DNA from 3 places in the Exiguobacterium sp. s102 genome. Region 2 is predicted to be linked to each of the others. Evidence: a T-box and tRNA genes for the amino acid it is inferred to sense, from the RefSeq annotation. Region 2 holds a T-box; the other regions hold tRNA genes.
What was found. The T-box of region 2 lies ahead of argS (arginine--tRNA ligase). A T-box ahead of a tRNA ligase gene usually reads a tRNA of that ligase, here a tRNA-Arg.

Region 1 (6,957 bases), on a different contig from region 2:
GTCTCACGAATTTCATGCGGTTTTGGTACGTTCTTTAGTTCGACTTCTTCTTCTGTACCAAGTTCCTCTTCAACGATTTCATTGCAGAGTTCGATACATTCATCGCAAATGTAAACGCCAGGTCCAGCAACAAGTTTGCGCACTTGCTCTTGTGTCTTTCCGCAGAAAGAACATTTTAGCTGACCTTTCTCTTCGTTAAATTTAAACATAAAGGTCCACCCCTTTAACGTGGAAGTTGTATAGATACGTTTCGCATCCAATCTCACGTTTTACTATTAATGATTGTAGCACGAACAAGGAAAGTCTTTCAAATCTTGGACGAGCGTTTTACAGTTTGATTTGAAGATTTTGATAATGTTTGTCCTTGTTTGACCTATCGTACAAAAAAAACGACTTCAAGACCAGAAATAGGTCTTGAAATCGTTTAGTTCAGTTAAAAAACTTATTTCGTTTTAGCATTATCAACGAGAACGTCGATTGCTTTACGGAACTGGAGATCACCTTTAAGCGTGTCGAGACCACCTTGTGGCGCGAGCATCGTTTCAAGTTGATCAGCAGGGATGTTGTAGAGTTCAGACATCGATTGAAGTTCAGCTTGCGCTTCTTCTTCGTTCACTTCGATGTTTTCATCTGCAACAATTTGTTTCAGAACGAGACGTGCTTTAACACGTTCTTCTGCTTGTTCTTTCATTTCAGTACGCATCGCTTCTTCTGTCGTTCCAGTTAACTGGAAGTACATGTCGAGTTCGATACCTTGTGATTGAATGCGTTGTGTGAATTCTTGGACCATACGCTCAACTTCGTTGTCGACCATAACTGCAGGAAGATCAACTGTCGCGTTTTTAGTCGCTGCTTCAACCAACTCATCACGCATTGAAGCATCAGCTTCTTGTTTACGTGTGTTTTCAAGACGTGTACGAATTTTTGTTTTCAACTCATCAAGAGAAGAAACTTCTTCGTCCATTTCTTTAGCAAACTCATCTGTCAATTCAGGGAGTTCTTGTGCTTTCACTTCGTGGATTGTTACTTTGAATACGACTGGTTTACCAGCGAGTGATGCTTCATGGTACTCTTCTGGGAAAGTAACGTCGATATCTTTTTGCTCACCAGTTTTCAGACCGACCATTTGCTCTTCGAATCCTGGAATGAAGTTTCCTGAACCGATGACGAGTGAATAGTTTTCAGCAGTTCCGCCGTCGAATTGGTTGTCCCCATCAAAACCTGCGAAGTCGAATACGACCGTGTCGCCATTTTCGATGACGCCGTCTTCTTTTACGACGAGCTCTGCTCCACGCTCTTGCATTGTTTTGAGTTCAGCATCGACATCTTCGTCAGTAACGTCAGTTTCGACAGCTGTGTACTCAAGACCTTTGTACTCACCAAGAGTTGCTTCAGGTTCGATGACGAACGTGATTTTAAACTCAACCGGTTTTCCTTTTTCGAGTGTTTCAACGTCGATGTTTTCAAGCGCGATTGGCTCGATACCTGATTCGACGACAGCACCTTCGATTGTATCTTGATACAAGATATCAAGAGCATCTTGATAAAGTGCTTCTTCACCGTACATTTTGTTAAACATTGTGCGTGGCATTTTTCCTTTACGGAAACCAGGTGTGTTCAAAGTCTTAACGACTTTCTTGAACGCTTGGTCTACCGCTTTATCAAATGCTTCAGCAGGCGCTTCATACGTGAGAACGCCGAGGCTACCTGATTGTTTTTCCCATTTTGCAGTCATGCTGAGTCCCTCCAAAATTGTCAATTAGCGTACATGTGTGTACAACAAGTCACATTATAGCACATCCATTCCGAGCATTACCACTGTTGAACGAATGGATTCCTCGCATTTCCTATATCGCCGTCTTCTCGTACGCTTTTCCCTCTTCTAACATCTGGTGAGCACTATCGTATAAGTCACGCGCAAGTGCCCCGAGTTCTTTTTCGGGCACATCACGTTCGAACGTCATTCCAGCGAGTGCATCAAGCGTTTCAATCATCTCGACCGGATTCATATCGAATAAATCGACTTCCTGATTGAGGTGGAGCATTTGATGCCAGGACAACATTAGTAGCGCTCGAAAAGGATCGAGCCGTCTCAAGCTAAATAAAACTTCTTGCACTCCGAGCAGTTGCGCCTGCTGTTGTTCCAACCGTCTACGTAGCTGCTCGGCGGAATCGAATGTCACGTCAAGCTGCAAACGTTCGATTCGAAGCGTTAAAGGAAAACATGAGTCGTCCGTCATTAATTGCAATAATAACGTATGAAGGACGATTAAACTTTGTTGTCTTACGTCCTCGCCGATTGCATAAGAGGTGCAAAGATACCGTCTCAATTCAGGCGCCTTTTCAAGCGTCAGTCCACGTAACTGCTCGAATTGTTGTTCGTACGTTCCTGTTTGAAAAACGTTTATCCATTCCGCTTCCGACTTCCCGAGCGATTTCCGCGTTAAAAACGATTCGTCCGAACGTGCTTCCCTGTCTGGTTCCGTTTGCCGTCCAAGCATTGATGCCGCTTCCTCCAACTTAACTGCTAGACCGTATGGTAAGTATGGTGAGGATGTCCGAAGCGCGACACGAAGCGGGTATGCCTGTCCATGCTCAAAGAGGAAGAGCGCAAGCACTTGCTCAACTCCTTCGACTGTCAAAAACGATTCCGCTATTTTGATGAAGCGTTCTCGTTCTTCTTTACTTTCAGAAAAAGCATCTTGCATCGTATATACCCTATACAAAATGTCGTCATCACTCATCGCCACGTCATCGAGTCGCTTCATCCGTTCATCTCGCTCGGCCCTCGTCATCCGTGCGAGTCGCATCCGTTCCTGTTCCAGCGGTCGTTCCATCCAACGGGATTCACTCATGCGCTCTCCTCCTCTACCAATCATTCTTATTTTGTGAAGGGATCGAGTCGTTCCGTCCAACTAGATATTGCGTCTTGCAGTCGTTGTCCTTGTTCGACTCCAAGCTGATTCAACGTATCAAGCGAGACGTCCGTCTCAAGAAGACGTGTCATCGACTCTGATTGATCGACATACTGCTTTAACTTATCACTCAAACTCTTTAGTTCGGCCGGCGGACTGTCGAGACTAGACAGACGTTCGTCGATTTGATCGAGCTCTTTCTCTAACTTTTGAACCGTCTCATCATTTTTCAGCTTTTCCATTTGTTGATCCAGTGTTTGTTCTGGATTTGCCGATTCGCGTGCCTTCTCCGCTGCTTGATCGAGCTTAGCCGAGAGCTCTGACGTGACACGTGATGTATCTTTCGCAATTGTTTGTAGTTCCGCTGCATAATCAACATTATTTTTCACTTCGACGACTTGTTGTTTTGCGTCGTCGACCGTATTCGTTATTTCGCTACAACCAGCTAGAGCAACTGTCAGAAGGAGGATTCCACCGATTCGTTTCCTCATTGTCCACATCCCCTTTTTAAGTTCATGATACCTTGATTATAATCGAAAATCATAATAAAAAAAAGAGACCGCCCTCGTAAGGGCAGTCTCTATTTTAATTATAGCGTCCCAAGAGGGATTCGAACCCCCGACCGACGCCTTAGAAGGGCGTTGCTCTATCCAGCTGAGCTATTGGGACGTGTCAACACGAATAAACTATACTAAAACAATTCTTTCGTGTCAATCACATTACAAAAAATCTTTTCTTAAAGCGTGCCTTCTAAATGTAAAGCATTAATCTGTTCACCTGTCAGATCGTAAAAATCAACGGAATACGCATCTTCTTCAAGCGTCAAAATCGCATACGTTTTTTCAGGACGGTGTCGCGGCATACGAATCGAACCCGGATTGATGAAGAGTTTACCATCCTTTTGTTCCGCTTTCGCCACGTGCGAATGACCATACAACACGACCTGTGCTGCTTTTTGATCCGCATGATGGACTAATTGATCGAGGCTGTATTTCACGTCTTGACGATGACCATGGACACATAATAGATTGACTGTGCCAAAAGGCTCAAGTACCTCATCGGCAAAGTCGTTACCATAATCACAATTCCCTTTAACGACACGATAGGGATATAATGATTCGTCCATCCGTGTCAACTGTGAGTCTCCACAATGATACGCAACCTCTGCTTCCGGATGCCGTTCGACGATTGTCAGAAGTTCCGATTCGAGACCATGGCTATCACTAACGATTAACGCTTTCATCGTTGATCACTCTCCTAAAAAAGTAGTCAGTGCTAATTCAAGTTTTTTCAACGCATTCCCGCGATGACTAATCGCCGCTTTCTCATCTTTTGTTAACTCGGCGGCCGTTTGATTTCGAGATGGGACGATGAACAAAGGATCATAACCGAAACCATGCTCACCTTTCGCTTCGAATCCGATGAGACCTTCCATCGTACCGCGTACAGTCAACGTCTCCCCAGAAGGTTTTGCAAGTGACAATGCACAGACGAAGCGCGCTGTCCGCTCTTCGATTGATCGATTGCCCAATTTCTCGAGCAACAATGCATTATTCGCTGCATCTGATTTTTCTAGACCTGCAAAACGCGCTGAGTAGACACCAGGCGCCCCGTCGAGCGCGTCGACTTCGAGTCCCGAGTCGTCGGCAAGAACCGCGTGACCGAAGTAAGCAGCTGCTTCTTTCGCTTTCAGTTCAGCATTTTCTTCAAAAGTTACACCCGTTTCATCCGTCTCAGGTGCAGCTTCGTAATCCAGTAAAGAAGATACGTCATAACCTAGTTTCCCGAGCATCGCTTCGAGTTCTTTCACTTTCCCAGCATTGCGGGTCGCGACGATGATTTTCATCGGTGTTCCCCCACTTCTTCTCCAACATACCACCACGAAGCACCTAATGCGTCTTGACCGGCACGCAGGAGTTCTTCAATACCCTTTTCCCCAAGTTCGAGCATATCGAGCATTTCACGTTTCGAAAATGTCGCCTCTTCACCTGTCGCCTGCATCTCGACGATTTTCCCGGAAGAGGTCATGACTAAGTTCAAATCAACATCGGCTGCAGCATCCTCTTCATAACAGAGATCAAGGAGCAGCTCTTGACCGACCTTTCCAATCGAGACGGCTGCGATTCCTTCTTTGATTGGTGTATCCGTCAGTTTCCCGCTTTGAATCAGACCGTCTACTGCGAGGACGAGGGCAAGAAAACCGCCTGTGATCGCAGCCGTTCTCGTTCCGCCATCCGCCTGAATGACATCACAATCAATCCAGACCGTTCGTTCACCTAGTTTTTCTAAGTCGACGACAGCACGTAACGCCCGACTGATCAAACGCTGGATTTCCATCGTCCGACCTGTCTGTTTACCACGGACCGACTCGCGCGCTGTCCGTTGCGCCGTCGCACGTGGTAACATCGCATATTCCGCATTGATCCAGCCATGACGTTTCCCCCGTAAAAAGGGTGGGACTTTCTCTTCGACCGTTGCCGTACACAAGACCCGCGTGTCTCCGACTGCGATCATAATGGAACCTTCCGCATGTTTATTCACGTTCGTCTCAAACGCAATCGCTCGCATCATCGTAGATTCTCGTTGATCGATTCTCATGTCGTTTCCTCCGTTCCGAGTACTAATCGTTTTGCTTGGATTGGTTGACTCAACCAATCGGTCGCGATCCGTTCAAAGGAACGCGTGTCACCTGTCGCATGATACACATGTTCCGGTATAAAATCATTTCCTGCTGCAATTCCATTGTAGTCGAGGAGAGCCGCGACTTCGAGCGCCGTCTCGTCTCCTGAAGAAATCAATTGGACGTCTGGTCCGATGACTCGTCCAATGACATCTGCGAGCAGCGGATAATGGGTACACCCTAAAATCAACGTGTCCATGTCGTACGAAAGCAATGGACGTAATGTATTGGCGACGACACGTTCGACGTAAGCACCTGTCGTCTGTGAGGACTCGACGAGCGGGACGAACGGCGGACATGCAAGTGATTCGACAACAACTTGCCCTTCGACATGTCGTAATGCCTTTTCATAAGAATTGCTCTCGACCGTCATCTTCGTCCCGATGACACCGATTCGTTTCGATCGCGTTACCTTGACTGCCGCCCGTGCTCCTGGGTCGATGACGCCAATGACTGGAATCGTCAATTTTTCCCGTGCTTCTTTCAGGACGACTGCCGTCGCTGTATTACAGGCGATGACAATCAGTTTGACATCCTGCGCGACAAGATAATCAATCATCTCCCATGTAAATTGCCGGATTTCTTCTTCCGGTCGTGGTCCATAGGGACAGCGTAATGTATCCCCGACATATATGATTTGTTCATGAGGAAGCTGCCGCATCAGCTCACGCGCGACCGTCAAGCCGCCGACCCCAGAATCTAATACTCCAATTGGTTTGTTCACGTCATATCTCACCTTCCTATCCTCTATGGTAACAAAAAAGGACGACGGTGCAAGACCGGCGTCCGAGAATGTAGATAAAAGGATTACTGAGCAAGACCTTCGCTTGTCAGCATGTCTGAAAGAGTCGTGATTGCTTCAGAAGCATCGTCACCGTTTGCAACGATTTTGATGTCTGAATCTTTAGCGATACCGAGTGAAAGTACACCCATGATCGACTTAAGGTTAACAGTCTTTCCGTTGTACTCCAAGTTGATATCTGATTGGAATTTTGAAGCTGTGTTGACAAGTTGTGTTGCAGGACGAGCATGAATGCCTGAATCTGCGATGACTTTGAATGTTTTTTCCATGATTAAGAAATCTCCCTCCACTAATAACGTACTAGTGAGTCGTTTTCGAATATGTGAACTCATTATCAAATGATAACGGATTCGAATCGATTCTGCAAGGAATTTTTATAGGCTTTATCCCATGGAAAAGCATTCCCAGCACGATCGATTTGTACCATCGACGTTCGTCCCGTAAACATCAGTTGCTCTTCGTCATCGAATGCCGCGTAATGGACGTCACACGAGGCTTTTCCGACTTGAACAGGATAGGCGTAGACTGCAAGCCGCGTCCGTGGATAAACTTGGCGGATG
Region 2 (6,957 bases):
GTTTTAAACGCCTGCCGAACGGCTGGTTTTGAACCGACTGTCACACATGTCAGTTCGCAGTGGGATTTCCTTTGTCTGCTCGTCGCAGAAGAAAATGCCGTGACACTTCTCCCCCGTTCGCTCGCAAACCGGATTCAAGTCAACGGGGTCAAAACAGTTCCGTTAGAAACTCGCGTACCCTGGCAATTAGGTGTCGCTGTCCCGACCGGACGTTATCAGTCGTATGTCACACGGGAGTGGATTCGTTTCGTCCAAGATTCTTATTCACAAAAAGAATGATATGTATAAAAACCATGTATTTGTAGCATGGTTTTTCTTTCGTTATGATGGGATGTATCGTTACTTCAGAAAGGAAGTTATTTACTATGTCAACGCATGAAACACGTCACGAAGTCGGTCTCAAAAAATTAAGTGAGTTCACAGATGCGAATTCAGCTCAATCCACACATGATAAAATCTCAGAGTCATTAAAAGACATCGCACCTGCCGTCGGCGAATGGATTACAGATTTTGCTTACGGTGAAGTGTATAGTCGCACTGGACTCGGGAACCGTGACCGTGCACTCGTCACAATCTCGACGCTCGTCACACAAGGAACAGAACCGCAACTTGCCTTACACATCAACACGGGGTTAACAGCCGGTCTCTCAGGAAATGAAATCGTCGAAGCCATCATGCACCTCGTACCGTATACAGGTTTCCCTCGTGTCTTAAATGCCCTTGAAGTCGCAAAAACTGTTTTCGCAGAACGTGGTATCACGGTCGAAACAGAATAAGGATAAATGCGGTATCACCCAGGGTATAGCCTTGTATAAGGGGGAGATGCCGCATGCAGTACGCATTGATTGCAGACTTGCACAGTTCATTTTCGGATACACGTGCTGTGCTACAAGACATTCGTAAACGCGCTCCCGCGGCAACGATTTTTTCACTCGGTGATTTGCACGAGTGTCATGTCGGGAAAAAAAGAGCGCGTCGTTACACGTATGAATCGATTGCCCATGTCGTAACGCTCAATTCAGAGTATCTCCAGTTACTTGATTTCGAGACGTTACTCGGCAATCAAGAAGAACGAATTTTTTCAATCGTCCCAACCGGCGTATCCGGACTGCTTGACCGACTCCGGTCGGTCCCCCGGACAAAGCAAGTGGGTGACGATGTCCTGTTTTTACACGGTGATCAGTTCGAGTGGAGTTATACGTTAATACCGAACACCTCCCAATTCGAACAACGACTATTGTTTTTCGGTCATAGTCATCAACGTGGTTTGTTTCGCGACGGACGCCGGTTGTCGACGCAACTGGACGTTCCGATTTCCATCAAACAAGAACGGTATGCTGTCAATGTCGGTCCTGTTCTCGTCGAGCGAGAATGGTTGCTCTACGACACACAGGAAGAATCCATCGTCTACCGCCAAGCATGATAAAAAGACCCTCGGGTTAAAAGCTGGAGTCATCTCCATGCTTTCATCCGAGGGTCTTTTCTGATTACAGGTAACGGACGAGTGAAGCTTTCACTAAATCGACCTGCGTTAATTCATGTTTCTCGACGAATTTATCGACGACACGACGTACTTCTCCTTGACGACGGACGAAGCTTGTCGGGACCGGTGTTTTGCCGACAAGTTGTTCGTATAACGTCGTCAATTGATGATCATCGATGACTGTTGTCATCGAATCGAGGAACAATAAGACGTGGAGACGGTTGAGATAGTCCCATGGCTTGTCTTCCGACCGGAATTCATTCCGGGCCAACCATTTTTTAAGACCAATCGCATCGATTTCACTGAGTGTTTCCTTCGAACGTGGTGCTTTCCAAAGCGCTAAAAGTTCACCTAATTTTTTACGCGTTTGTTTTTTACCCATGAAAAATTCGAAGTTCACTTTCGTTTCGAGTGCATCTCCACTAACAGGTGCGATTAAATCGGCACCTGGTGCTGTCACGACATCAAAGATGAAGTCGACAGACTCTCCAGGCAACCACGTTGCCACTCTCCCGTGAAAATCAGCGATGAACGCAATCGCTTCTTTCATGTCTTCGTTCTTGATTCGTTCTGCTGCCTGCTGCAACCGTTCGTTTGTTTCTTTATTCATATGCTAACCCCATCTTTAATTTAATTTTATTACATTTCTTCTGGAGCGCCGACACCGAGGAGGCGTAGACCTTCCGTCAATACAATCGTAACCGATTTCACGAGTGCAAGGCGAGATTGTTTTGCCGCATCCTCTTCAAGGACACGTACTTGACCATAATATTTGTTAAAGCTTTGTGCGAGATCAAGGACATAACGGCTGATGATGGATGGTTCACGACGCACGAACGCCCGGTCAATGACTGCCGAGAATTGGTTAAGCATCGAGACGACCCCCCAGGCATAATCGTCAGCACTTCCGTCGAAGGCTGCACCATCATAGCCGCCTTTACGGAGTAACGAGTTGGCACGGGCATTTGTGTACTGAACGTATGGACCCGTCTCCCCTTCGAATTTCAACATCTGCTCGAGATCGAACTCGATATTGTTCATGCGTTCGTTTTTAAGGTCATGGAAGATGACTGCACCGACGCCGACTTGTTGTGCTGTTTGGTCGGCATTCGCAAGGTTCGGATTTTTCTCGGCGATATTTTGTTTTGCGACGTTGATTGCATCTTGAAGGACTTCCTCAAGCAAGACGATCCGCCCTTTACGCGTCGACATCTTTTTGCCATCTTTCATGATCAGACCGAATGGTACATGGTGCATGCCGTCAACATTATCAAAACCAAGCTTTTTCAAAACCGCAAACAACTGTTTGAAATGGAGCGCTTGTTCTCCGCCGACAACATAAAATGCTTGTTCGAAACGGTACGTCTCGAGACGATAGACCGCAGCTGCCAAGTCGCGTGTCGCGTAAAGCGTCGCGCCATCTTTTTTCTTGATTAGCGCAGGTGGCATACCTTCTGCTTCAAGATCAACGACCATCGCGCCTTCAGACTCGACGAGCAGTTCTTTTTCTTCTAATAAGTCAATGACATGCTGCATTTTGTCATTATAGAAGGCTTCTCCGTTCAGGCTGTCGAACTGTACACCAAGCATGTCGTAAACACGGCTGAATTCGACGAGTGAAACTTCACGGAACCATTTCCAAAGAACGGTTGCCTGTTCGTCACCTTGCTCGAGTTTTTTGAACCAGGCCCGACCTTCATCTTCAAGTTCCGGCTTACTTTCTGCTTCTTCATGGAACCGGACATAGAGTTTCAATAGTTCTTTGATTGGCTCAGCCCGGACATCTTCTTCTTTACCCCACATGTTGTAAGCCACCATCAATTTACCAAACTGCGTGCCCCAGTCGCCTAAGTGGTTGATCCCAACGACCTCATATCCTTTTTTACGTGAAATTTGGTTTAATGCATTTCCAATGACCGTCGAACGCAAATGTCCCATCGAGAACGGCTTCGCGATGTTTGGTGAAGAGAAGTCAGTGACAATCGTCTTCCCATTCGACTCACTTGATCCGTAGTCCGCTTTTTCGTTTAAGACACGATTGACGATTTCTTGCGAGACGACCTCACGGTTCAAGAAGACGTTGACATATGGTCCGACTGGTTGAACGTTCGCAAAGAGTGGATTATCGATTTTTTCAGCGACATCTACTGCAATCATGTTGGGTGCTTTGCGGAATGCTTTCGCCAACAAGAAGCAAGGGAATGCGAGATCTCCGTGGTCTTCATGTTTCGGTTGTTCAATCAGTTGCTCAATTTGTTCAAGTGTCAATGCGTCTCCGATGACTCCTTGTAAAACTTCAGCATATTGTTGTTTGTAGCTCATTGTATTACCTCCAACAGTTTATTTTTTCCAATAAAAAACGCCCTTTGCGCAACTCGCAAAGAGACGGAATGACCGCGGTACCACTCTTCTTGGTGTCGTTTTCGACACCCACCTTAATTGGGGATAACGGGGTTCCCCCGGCTACGCCTGATCGTTACGATTCGGATAGCGTCTCTGAAGTGCGTTTCACGATTTCTTTGTCCATTCAGGCTTCCACCGTTTCCTGATTCGCTGGCTGACAAGATAAAACCGTTACTTTCTTCGTCATCGACGATTTGATATCTTTCACATTATACGCAATGACTCGATTTCTCTCAACCTTATTTTTTTGTAAATCACTTATCATAATTTCCACAAATCGGGTATAGATACAGAAGGATCGCCACAGAGAGGGGTCTATTCCGCTATGGTTTACTATCGAAAAGTAGCACGTATGAGCTGGATCACTTTAGCACTTACTGTTGTTTTGCTGTTTCTTGCATCGCTTGCCTTTCCCGTCCATATGAACCCAGCGATATCGCTTGGAAATGCAAGTTATCTTCTCATTTTAGTCCTCCTCTTCCAATTCGATAACATCCGCCGTGGTGGGATTTATTATACATTTCAAGAAGGTATTATTTTATTCATTTTTCTTAATTACGGTTTATTGATTGCCGTCATTTTGAGTCAACTCGGTGTCCTGATTTTCCAATTATTTTCGCATAAAAAAGAAATTCGGATAAAACGATTCATCTACCTGTACCCCGTCAACGTCTTATTCGACATCGTCTATATCTCAGTTCCCGCCTCCGCTTACTTGCTACTTGGAGGTCCGACCGGCCCGGGCTTTACTTATACCGAATCACTTATCCCGTTTGTCGGTTATCTGGTGGGTGTCTTTCTTATTTCCTATCTTCAATGCCGATTCGTCAATCGTTTCTTAAACTTAAAGTATGACTGGACCCGCCTCATCCGACTTCAGACACTCGTTTACGGAATTAGTATTTTAAGCGCGCTTCTCGGGATTTGGTTTTATGATGAAAACCCGTTAGTTGCTGCGACTGTCTCGACTTTAATTTTATTCTTATTCAAGCAACTCCTACAACAGCGTGGCGCATCCTTACAAGCTACACACAACGCTAAACGGTTCGACGATGCGAAGGAACGGTTGCTCGTTTCACGCTTTGAACGGGAAGCGATTGAATCCTTACTGATTGATTTACCTCATCTGATTGATTTCTCCGACGGCTGGCTTTCTATTCAGCAGCAACGAAAACAAATCATCTATGACATTCGGACAAAAAAGACAGTTGATGTCTTACCTTTATTTCATACGTTATCAGCGAATGATCTGCGGACTCCGATTCTCTATGGCCTTCGGTTCGACTGGGGAAATGATGTCCAACTCTCGCTTCCCGTCGATCGGCATTCGATGCTCGCGATTCCTTCCATCACAAGTGGAGAAGTCGATGTCTCAATCGTTTTATTTCATCAAATCGCTGATGCTTATGATGAAGCAAAAGCGGATGAAATTTATCGCCTGCTTCGGACATTTTGCCGCGTACTCGAGCGTTCCCAAGAAAACTTTCAATTGTATGCCGAAAGCCGGACGGATGCCTTGACCGATCTCCCGAACAGCCGTGCTTTTTATGAAGAGGGGGCACGCCAGTTTGCTTCCGAACACTTTCCGCTGTCGATCATCCTATTTGATATCGACCACTTTAAATACGTCAATGATACGTACGGACATAAAGTCGGAGATCTCGTCTTACGTGAGCTCGGAAGACGGATTAAATACGTCATCCACCGCAACGATTCCGTCTTCGCGGCACGTTATGGGGGGGAGGAATTCGTTGTTTTGATTGCGGATTGCTTACAAGACCAAGCAATCTCCATTGCTGAAGAAATTCGTCACACCGTTCTCGATCGCCCCTTCATTGTCGACGATCACCATCTCTCTATTACCGTCAGTCTTGGCGTCGATACAGTAGAACATCCTTACCAACGCACATTTGAAGAATCATTACGTCAGGCAGATCACGCACTGTATGTCGGCGGAAAACACAATGGTCGAAATTGTACAGCCCACTACGCTAATCTTTGAAAGGTTGTGTTTTACATGTCTATTACTGAAATTGAGTTATCGCTTCCGATGAATCAACAACGGCGGACATTGCGGATTTATCGTCCCCCTGAGGTCGCGCTTGATGTCGCCCTACCTGTCATCTATATGCATGACGGACAAAATGTCTTCAGTGGTGCGAGTGCTTCCTTCGGTAAAGGATGGGATGTTCATCTCGCCCTCCACGAAGTCGGTCTACAGGCAATGATCGTCGCCATCGATAGCCCGGATGACCCGATGGACCGGTACGATGAATATGCGCCTTGGACGGATGACGCGTTATTGATGCGAACCGCATATCCGTCACACCGGACGACGATCGGTGGAAACGGGAAAGCTTATATGGAATGGATTATCTATGACTTGAAACCGTACATCGATTCGCACTATGCGACGATTCCGACTGATACAACGATGATTGGCAGCTCGATGGGCGGCGTGATTTCCTTATATGGCCTATTTGCTTATCCGGAAGTCATCACGCGTGCCGCCGCCTTATCGACAGCCGGATGGGCGAACTTCTCTTCTTTACTTGAGTTCATCGAGCGAAGTCTCCCACTGTCTGACGCGCACCGTTGCTACATGGATATCGGGACAAAAGAAGTCAGCGGTCCGATGACGGAAGAAGATTATTTGCACACGAATGATGTCATCTCGGCGGCAGTACGTCAAAAAGTCGAGCAGATGCAATACACCGTCATCGCAGACGGTATTCACCATGAGACAGCGTGGGCGAAACGTATGCCGGACGTGCTCCGATTTCTCTTTTCATAAGAATTAAGTGTTAACGCATTTGAATCATCTGCGTGACACGTCTTTTTCAGTGGTACAACCTAAAAAGGATGATGTACGCTCTAACGAGCACACATCATCCTTTTTCATCTTATTTCACGAGCTCTTCAGTCAGTTCTTTTTCATAACGATTCCGCGGATGTTCCCGGCATTCGTCGGAACATGAACGCATTACTTTCGGTTCACATTCTTCACAGCAGAAATGCTGACGATTACATTCCGGGTTCGCACAATTAACATAACGTGTTTCTGCCTTACC
Region 3 (6,957 bases), on a different contig from region 2:
AGAGTGATCCGTAAGAGATACCAACGATGTCAGAAGAAACGATTTCGTCTTCAGTGTAACCGTAAGACTCGTTCGCTGCTGCTTTCATAGCTGCGTTAACTTCTTCCACTGTAACTTTTTTCTCAAGAACTGTTGTGAGCTCAGTGAGTGAACCTGTAGCGACTGGTACACGTTGTGCAGATCCGTCAAGTTTACCTTGAAGTTCTGGAAGAACGAGGCCGATTGCTTTAGCAGCACCAGTTGAGTTAGGAACGATGTTAGCAGCTGCTGCACGTGCACGACGGAAGTCACCTTTAGGGTGTGGAGCGTCGAGTGTATTTTGGTCGCCAGTGTAAGCGTGGATAGTTGTCATAAGACCTTCAACGATTCCGTACTGATCTTGAAGAACTTTCGCCATTGGAGCGAGACAGTTCGTAGTACATGAAGCACCAGAGATAACTGTTTCAGTTCCGTCAAGAATTTCGTGGTTCGTGTTGTAAACGACAGTTTTCATGTCGCCAGTAGCAGGTGCTGAGATAACAACTTTTTTAGCTCCAGCTTTCAAGTGAAGTTCAGCTTTTTCTTTGTCTGTGAAGAAACCAGTACATTCGAGAACGATGTCAACACCGAGCTCGCCCCATGGAAGTTCTTCTGGGTTGCGGTTAGCAAGTGTTTTGATTTCTTTACCGTTTACGAGGAAGTATCCGTCGTGTACTTCAACTTCTCCGTCGAAACGACCTTGAGTCGTATCATATTTTAAAAGGTGTGCAAGCATTTTAGTGTCTGTGAGGTCGTTGATTGCGACTACTTCGATTCCTTCAAATTGAAGAATTTGACGAAGTGCCAAACGCCCGATACGTCCAAATCCGTTAATACCAACTTTTACTACTGCCATGATAATTTTCCTCCTTTTAGTGTAAAGCGAGTTATCTATTATTCAAAAGGGGGCTACCCTTTCAAAATCGTTGTTGCGGCTCCTTCATCCGTAATGAGGATGATGTTTGGAGACTGTTTGACGTAGGCATTGATCGCTTCTGCTTTCGAATGACCACCGGCGACAACCACGACGTGTTCGACTTTTTTCAAGTCGTCGAGTTGTAGTCCGACCGTTTTGACACGGTGGACGATGTTTCCGTCCCGATCAAAATAATATCCGAATGCTTCTGCGACGGCTTGCTCGTCTTCGAGCTGTTCCAAAAGAGCTGTCGAAGCACGACGACGTTTTGCCATCGTTTTTGCCTCACCAATTCCATGTACCACGATTGAAGCATCTTTAATCATCTGTAAGACATTTTTAATGCTCGGCTCCTCGACCATCTTGACGAATGTCTCGGTGCTGACCATGTCTGGAATGTGAAGCAGATGATAGTCGCTTTGGGCACGTGAAGCCATGCGTGAGCAGACCGTATTCGCTTGAAGTTCAAGCGTTTCGCCAAGACCGCCTCGTGCGGGTACAAACGTCATCGGACGATTTTCCTTATCGGGCGACATCATCGCCGCGACCGAAGCCATCGTCGTCCCACCTGTAACTGCGATCGTATTGTGGTCTTTTGAAAGTTCACGTTTTAAGCGGGCAACTGTTGCCCGTCCCATATCGCGTTGCACCCAGAAGGTTTGATCCGAATCACCCGGTACGATGACGACGTCTTTTACACCAAGCTTCTCTTTTAAGGCTTTCGCCATATCGGAGATCCCGGCGAGTTCCGCCATCACACTGTGCATGCTTCGTAATACCGTCCGCCCTTCATCCGTCAAGGACATGCCTTGCGTCGCAACTTCCAGTAAGTCTTGTTCTTTTAAGAAGTCGACCTCCCGGCGTAGAACGCGTTCCGTCAAGCCAAGGCTCGTCGCAAGTGTTCGTCGTCCGATCGGTTGCATCAGGCGTACATAATGAAGAATGTCGTAACGTGTCTGCATTTCTTCAATCAGATCAGGCACGATTCGCTTTTGGATCTGTACTAACTGCCGAATCATGTAACTCCCGCTCCTCTCAAATTGCTGGACACTTTACGTCCCGCGTGTCATATCTTGTCCCACTTGGTACATTGCTATCATAACAGTACCTTCGTTTTGTTTCAAGTCTCGACCGTCATCTTTTTTCAAGTAAACGATTTCTGACCGCCTCTGTCTCAAATTTTCCATGACTTAAGATTTCGTTTTGATGTGCGAGAACCGGTATTTCGTAGAGGTACTTCAGACTGAGCGCCGCATCGTTGTCAATGTTGATTTCTTCGAATGTCCATTCGGGAAATTCATCTAATACAAAATCGAGCAAGATGGCGGCTTCCTCACATAGTGTACAACCCGGACGTGAATAGAGTGTTAAGTGCATGTTTTCTTTTGTTCGCATCATGAATTTTCCTCTCGTCTCTCGAAGTCCGCTTGGGTCAAACCAAGGGCTGCCCGATATTTTGCGACCGTTCGTCTCGCGACCGTAATCTCCTCCGCTGTGAGACGGTCCGTCAATTGTTGATCACTCATCGGAACAGGTGCGGCTTCGAGCAGTTGAGCGATCCGGACCTTAACTAAGAAACTCGACGTCCCGGTCGTCGTCCGTGAGACGAAAAAATCTTCGAGTAACATCGTGCCCTGAATCGTCTTGACCGTTTTGTTCGCAATCGCCCGTCCAACCGTCGACGGATGATGCCCCGTCACTTCCGCCACTTCTTTTTTAGTCAGTGGCGCGAGCTCGAGCTTTCCTTTAAACCAATTGAGCTGTCGCTCGATGATGACGTCCAGAATCGCCCGAAGCGTCGTCCGTCTCCGTTCATATGCACTCAAGAACGGTTTTGCTTCATCGAGGTCCGCCCAGCTCCGGTCGATTTCGAGATCGGACCAGTTGATCGTCAACTCGCCGTCACGGAATTCGATGTCTGCTTCCGGAATCGTCAGAACGGTCGTCTCCGGAAGGACCGGTGCTTTTGGTAACCGATCGAGCGCCGCTTTGATCCGTATCCGGTCTGTTGCATCATCAATGTCTTGAAGTACTTGTTTGACAGCAATCCCTTCATTCAAATCCGTCGCGACATCAATCAATAACGCGTCATCTAGTTCGAGTGCGTGCAACAACCGGCATTCATTCGCGGAACGTGCCGCAATTCCCGTCGGTTCACACCGTTGTAAAACGTGTCGTGCTTGTTTTACGAGACTGACGTCCGCCTCTAACAATGTTGCCAGTTGCGCATCCGTCGTCCGCAATAATCCATCCGTATCTAAGTACGTCATGAGTTGTTCCGCCATATATCCTATTTCCTGTCTGACCGATTCTAAACGTATTTGCTGAAGAAGCGTCGCTTCAAATGAAGCGACACGGTCTGCGACGCGGCCAAAATCAACGTCGATTGTTTTACTGAGATTATTCCGATAAGCGCTTGTCCGGCGTATGATTCGGTATACATGTTCTTCGAGTTCAGCAAATGATTCTTCAAGAATCGTCAACTGAAACAATTGGGACGTCGATAACGTCATCCGTTGCGTCTGTTCCTGGCGCTGTTCCATCGTCGGATCTCCCTTCATTCCATTGCATCTTTAACTCTTCTATATAGTATAGAGGAAAAAAATCTTCCGACCGTCTAGAAAGTCCTCCTTAAGCATCTTTCGCCCGAAAAAAAATGTTGAATTTATCAATCGAGTATTGCTTTCCTGAAAAAATGTCGGTATACTATTAATTGTTCAGTAAAAAACATGCACCCGTAGCTCAGGGGATAGAGCACTGGTTTCCGGTACCAGGTGTCGGGAGTTCAAATCTCTCCGGGTGTACCATCTTTGAATCTACAGGCAATGCCGTTCGCGGTATTGCCTTTTTTTCTATATTGATATGTTTAATTCAATGCCATTCAGGAAAAATACATAAAAGTCGCATCGTATCTTTTGACCAATATTGACCAAAGGATTATGATAGGAATAAGTCGAATATGAGCTACATACCATCATAAGGAGGCAAAGACTATGTTAATTCCAACAGTCATCGAACAAACCAACCGCGGGGAACGTGCTTACGATATCTATTCACGTTTGCTCAAGGATCGTATCATTCTTCTCGGGAGCGCGATTGACGATAACGTCGCCAACTCAGTCGTTGCCCAATTGCTCTTCTTAGCAGCAGAGGATCCAGATAAAGAAATTTCGCTCTACATCAACAGCCCGGGCGGTTCAATCACGGCGGGTATGGCGATTTACGATACGATGAACTTCATCAAACCACAAGTTTCAACAATTTGTATTGGAATGGCCGCTTCAATGGGTGCGTTCCTCTTACAAGCAGGCGCAAAAGGAAAACGTTTTGCCCTTCCAAACGCTGAGATTATGATTCACCAACCGCTCGGCGGCACACAAGGACAAGCGTCAGACATTAAAATTCATGCAGAACGTATCATCAAAATGCGTGAACACTTAAACAAAATCATGGCAGAAAACACAGGACAACCCCTTGAAGTCATCGAACGCGATACAGAGCGTGATAACTTCATGTCTGCTCAAGCAGCAGCTGACTACGGTCTCATCGACCGCGTCATGGAGCGCGCTTAATCTGTTAACCCGACCGACCGTTGATGTTTTTACATCAGCGGTCATTTTTTTGTTGTCTTCAAAAAAAAATCCTCTCCACGCCGGGCATGAACTTCATTAAATCATGAAAGTTCGTCCCGAACCTGAAAAGGATCGTTTGTGTTAGTCGATGAGATCTGTAATATCAGACACGATGTCGTGGTTTTCACGAATCAATGTGTAAATCCCGTTCGCATGTGGTGAAAGCTCTTCTTCTGCTTGCAATTGCTTAAGGAAGAGTGATGTTGCGAATGTCACGAGTGTACTTTTCGGTACACCGATTGATTTTGCTTTTTTCGTCAAGACTTCATCAAATTTCGCATCGACTGTCAGCGAAATACGTTTTTTTTCGTTAGCCATTTCAAAAACTCCTTAATTCGAACATTTAGTTGCATCGACTATATATTATAGTAGACTATGGTTCATCTCGCAAGTTTCCCCTTTAGAGCGCACCTGTCAACGACTCACCATTCCGGAGTTTATCCGCGATTTGATCAATTTTCCGCAATCGATGATTGATCCCTGATTTTGAGATGGAGCCGCTCTCAACCATCTCGCCGAGCTCTTGCAGCGTCACGTCTTGATGCGTCACGCGTAAAATCGCGATTTCCCGTAACTTGTCCGGTAAGACATCGAGTCCGACCGTCCGTTCGAGAAATTTGATGTTCTCCACTTGGCGGAGCGCTGCCCCGACCGTTTTGTTGAGGTTCGCTGTCTCACAGTTGACGAGACGATTGACCGAATTCCGCATATCTTTTAAAATCCGGACATCTTCAAAACGAAGCATCGAATGGGTCGCTCCGACTACCTTGAGGAAATCAGAGATTTTTTCACTCTCCTTGATGTAAAGGATGTGCCCTTTCTTACGCTCGATTGCTTTTGCATTCAAATCGAATTGGTTCGTCAAACTCCGAAGCGCCGCATTGTGATCCTCATAGAGACTGAAGATTTCTAAATGGTACGACGACGTCGCCGGATTGTTCAGTGACCCTCCGGCTAAGAACGCCCCCCGTAAATAGGCACGTGCCCGCCGTTCATCTTTTAAAATCGTATCGCTGATTGAACGAATCATCGTGAATCCTTCGCCGAGGATGCCTAAATCCTGCAGAATCTTATCGGCTTGTTGCTTCACTCGAACGATGTAGACGTTATTTTTTTTGAGGCGCATTTTCTTTCGGACGAGTAGATCCAGATGGACCCCGTATGCCCGTTTTAATAATGAATAAATCCGTCGCGCGATCGACGCATTTTCAGTCGAAATATCAAGTGTCAATCCGCGGCCGAGTCCGAACGAAATCGCACCGTTCATCCGTGCGAGCGCCGCTAATTCCGCCTTCATCTCGTGATCCGTGATGGCAATCTGTGTTAATTCTTTTTTAACTTCTGAAGCAAAACTCACGTCAATTCCTCCTTCCCTTCGAGTTGACGCACCCGTCGAATCGATAATACTTTCCGCATGACGAGGCTCGCGACCGCGTCCGCGTCATGACGGATGAAATGATGGTTATAGTCGACGATATCGTCCGCGAGCACTTCAATTCCCGCCTCGACGAAACGTTCATCATCGTAAGTGACGATATCGGCATGATCTTTTTGGTATTTTCGCAAATAGCTTGCATCGATTGATTCATTATTGACGATGATTGTATCGACGACACCTTGACCAAGAAAACGTTCGAGCGCAGTCAAGTGATCATTTGCCGTGAAGGCCGTCGTCTCACCCGGTTGCGTCATGACGTTACAAATATAGACGACAGGTGCAAGCGATTGTTTAATCGCTTCCCGGATTTCATCAATCAAGACGTTCGGGATGATACTCGTATAGAGACTCCCTGGTCCGAGGACGATGACATCGGCCTCAAGGATTGCTTGAATCGCTTCCGGTACCGGACGGACATCTTCTTCTTCCAAATAAATCCGTTCGATGACCTTTCCGACTTTCGGAATCAACGACTCGCCTTTGACAATCGTCCCGTCTTCGAACTCGGCACATAACGTAATCGTCCGCTCCGTCGCCGGATAGACTTTCCCTTCCGCATTCAACAGTTGTCCCATGACGCCAATCGCCTCGACGAACGAGCCGTTACAGAGCTGCGTCGCAGCCGTCAGCATCAAGTTTCCGAGCGAGTGACCGTGAAGTCCTTCTCCCGTTTCAAAACGGTACTGCATGATCCGGTCCATCAATGTCTCGGACTTCGATAGCGAGACGATGACGTTTCGAATGTCACCCGGCGGCAACATGTTGAACTCTGTCCGTAAGCGCCCCGAGCTCCCCCCATCATCCGCGACCGTGACGATGGCCGTGATGTCGAGCGGATAATGCTTCAGTCCACGCAAAAGAGTCGACAAGCCCGTTCCACCGCCAATCGCGACGACTTTCCGTTCCCATTTCATTACTTTTCCTCCTTCGCGTGAACATAATCCCGGTGATTC

Region 1: it has a tRNA-Arg gene. The T-box ahead of argS (arginine--tRNA ligase) is inferred to sense a tRNA for this amino acid. The anticodon was not compared.
Region 3: it has a tRNA-Arg gene. The T-box ahead of argS (arginine--tRNA ligase) is inferred to sense a tRNA for this amino acid. The anticodon was not compared.

What each region holds. Positions count from the first base shown of each region.
Region 1 covers NZ_JACSML010000001.1:504,695-511,651, reverse strand. The annotation lists gene clpX (ATP-dependent protease ATP-binding subunit ClpX) at 1-209, opposite strand, end outside; gene tig (trigger factor) at 443-1,735, opposite strand; gene KNQ02_RS02445 (hypothetical protein) at 1,848-2,855, opposite strand; gene KNQ02_RS02440 (hypothetical protein) at 2,882-3,406, opposite strand; tRNA gene KNQ02_RS02435 (tRNA-Arg) at 3,511-3,584, opposite strand; gene KNQ02_RS02430 (metallophosphoesterase family protein) at 3,652-4,158, opposite strand; gene KNQ02_RS02425 (XTP/dITP diphosphatase) at 4,165-4,761, opposite strand; gene rph (ribonuclease PH) at 4,758-5,513, opposite strand; gene racE (glutamate racemase) at 5,510-6,319, opposite strand; gene KNQ02_RS02410 (phosphocarrier protein HPr) at 6,403-6,666, opposite strand; gene KNQ02_RS02405 (acyl-CoA thioesterase) at 6,732-6,957, opposite strand, start outside.
Region 2 covers NZ_JACSML010000003.1:51,601-58,557, forward strand. The annotation lists gene KNQ02_RS10035 (LysR family transcriptional regulator) at 1-279, shown strand, start outside; gene KNQ02_RS10040 (carboxymuconolactone decarboxylase family protein) at 366-776, shown strand; gene KNQ02_RS10045 (metallophosphoesterase family protein) at 830-1,423, shown strand; gene KNQ02_RS10050 (hypothetical protein) at 1,488-2,093, opposite strand; gene argS (arginine--tRNA ligase) at 2,123-3,805, opposite strand; T-box leader at 3,862-4,082, opposite strand; gene KNQ02_RS10060 (GGDEF domain-containing protein) at 4,212-5,888, shown strand; gene KNQ02_RS10065 (alpha/beta hydrolase) at 5,904-6,680, shown strand; gene trhO (oxygen-dependent tRNA uridine(34) hydroxylase TrhO) at 6,790-6,957, opposite strand, start outside.
Region 3 covers NZ_JACSML010000001.1:261,481-268,437, reverse strand. The annotation lists gene gap (type I glyceraldehyde-3-phosphate dehydrogenase) at 1-874, opposite strand, end outside; gene KNQ02_RS01240 (sugar-binding transcriptional regulator) at 928-1,950, opposite strand; gene KNQ02_RS01235 (glutaredoxin family protein) at 2,069-2,332, opposite strand; gene KNQ02_RS01230 (RNA polymerase factor sigma-54) at 2,329-3,477, opposite strand; tRNA gene KNQ02_RS01225 (tRNA-Arg) at 3,666-3,741, shown strand; partial or broken gene clpP (ATP-dependent Clp endopeptidase proteolytic subunit ClpP) at 3,922-4,506, shown strand; gene KNQ02_RS01215 (hypothetical protein) at 4,648-4,884, opposite strand; gene whiA (DNA-binding protein WhiA) at 4,967-5,923, opposite strand; gene KNQ02_RS01205 (gluconeogenesis factor YvcK family protein) at 5,920-6,918, opposite strand; gene rapZ (RNase adapter RapZ) at 6,918-6,957, opposite strand, start outside.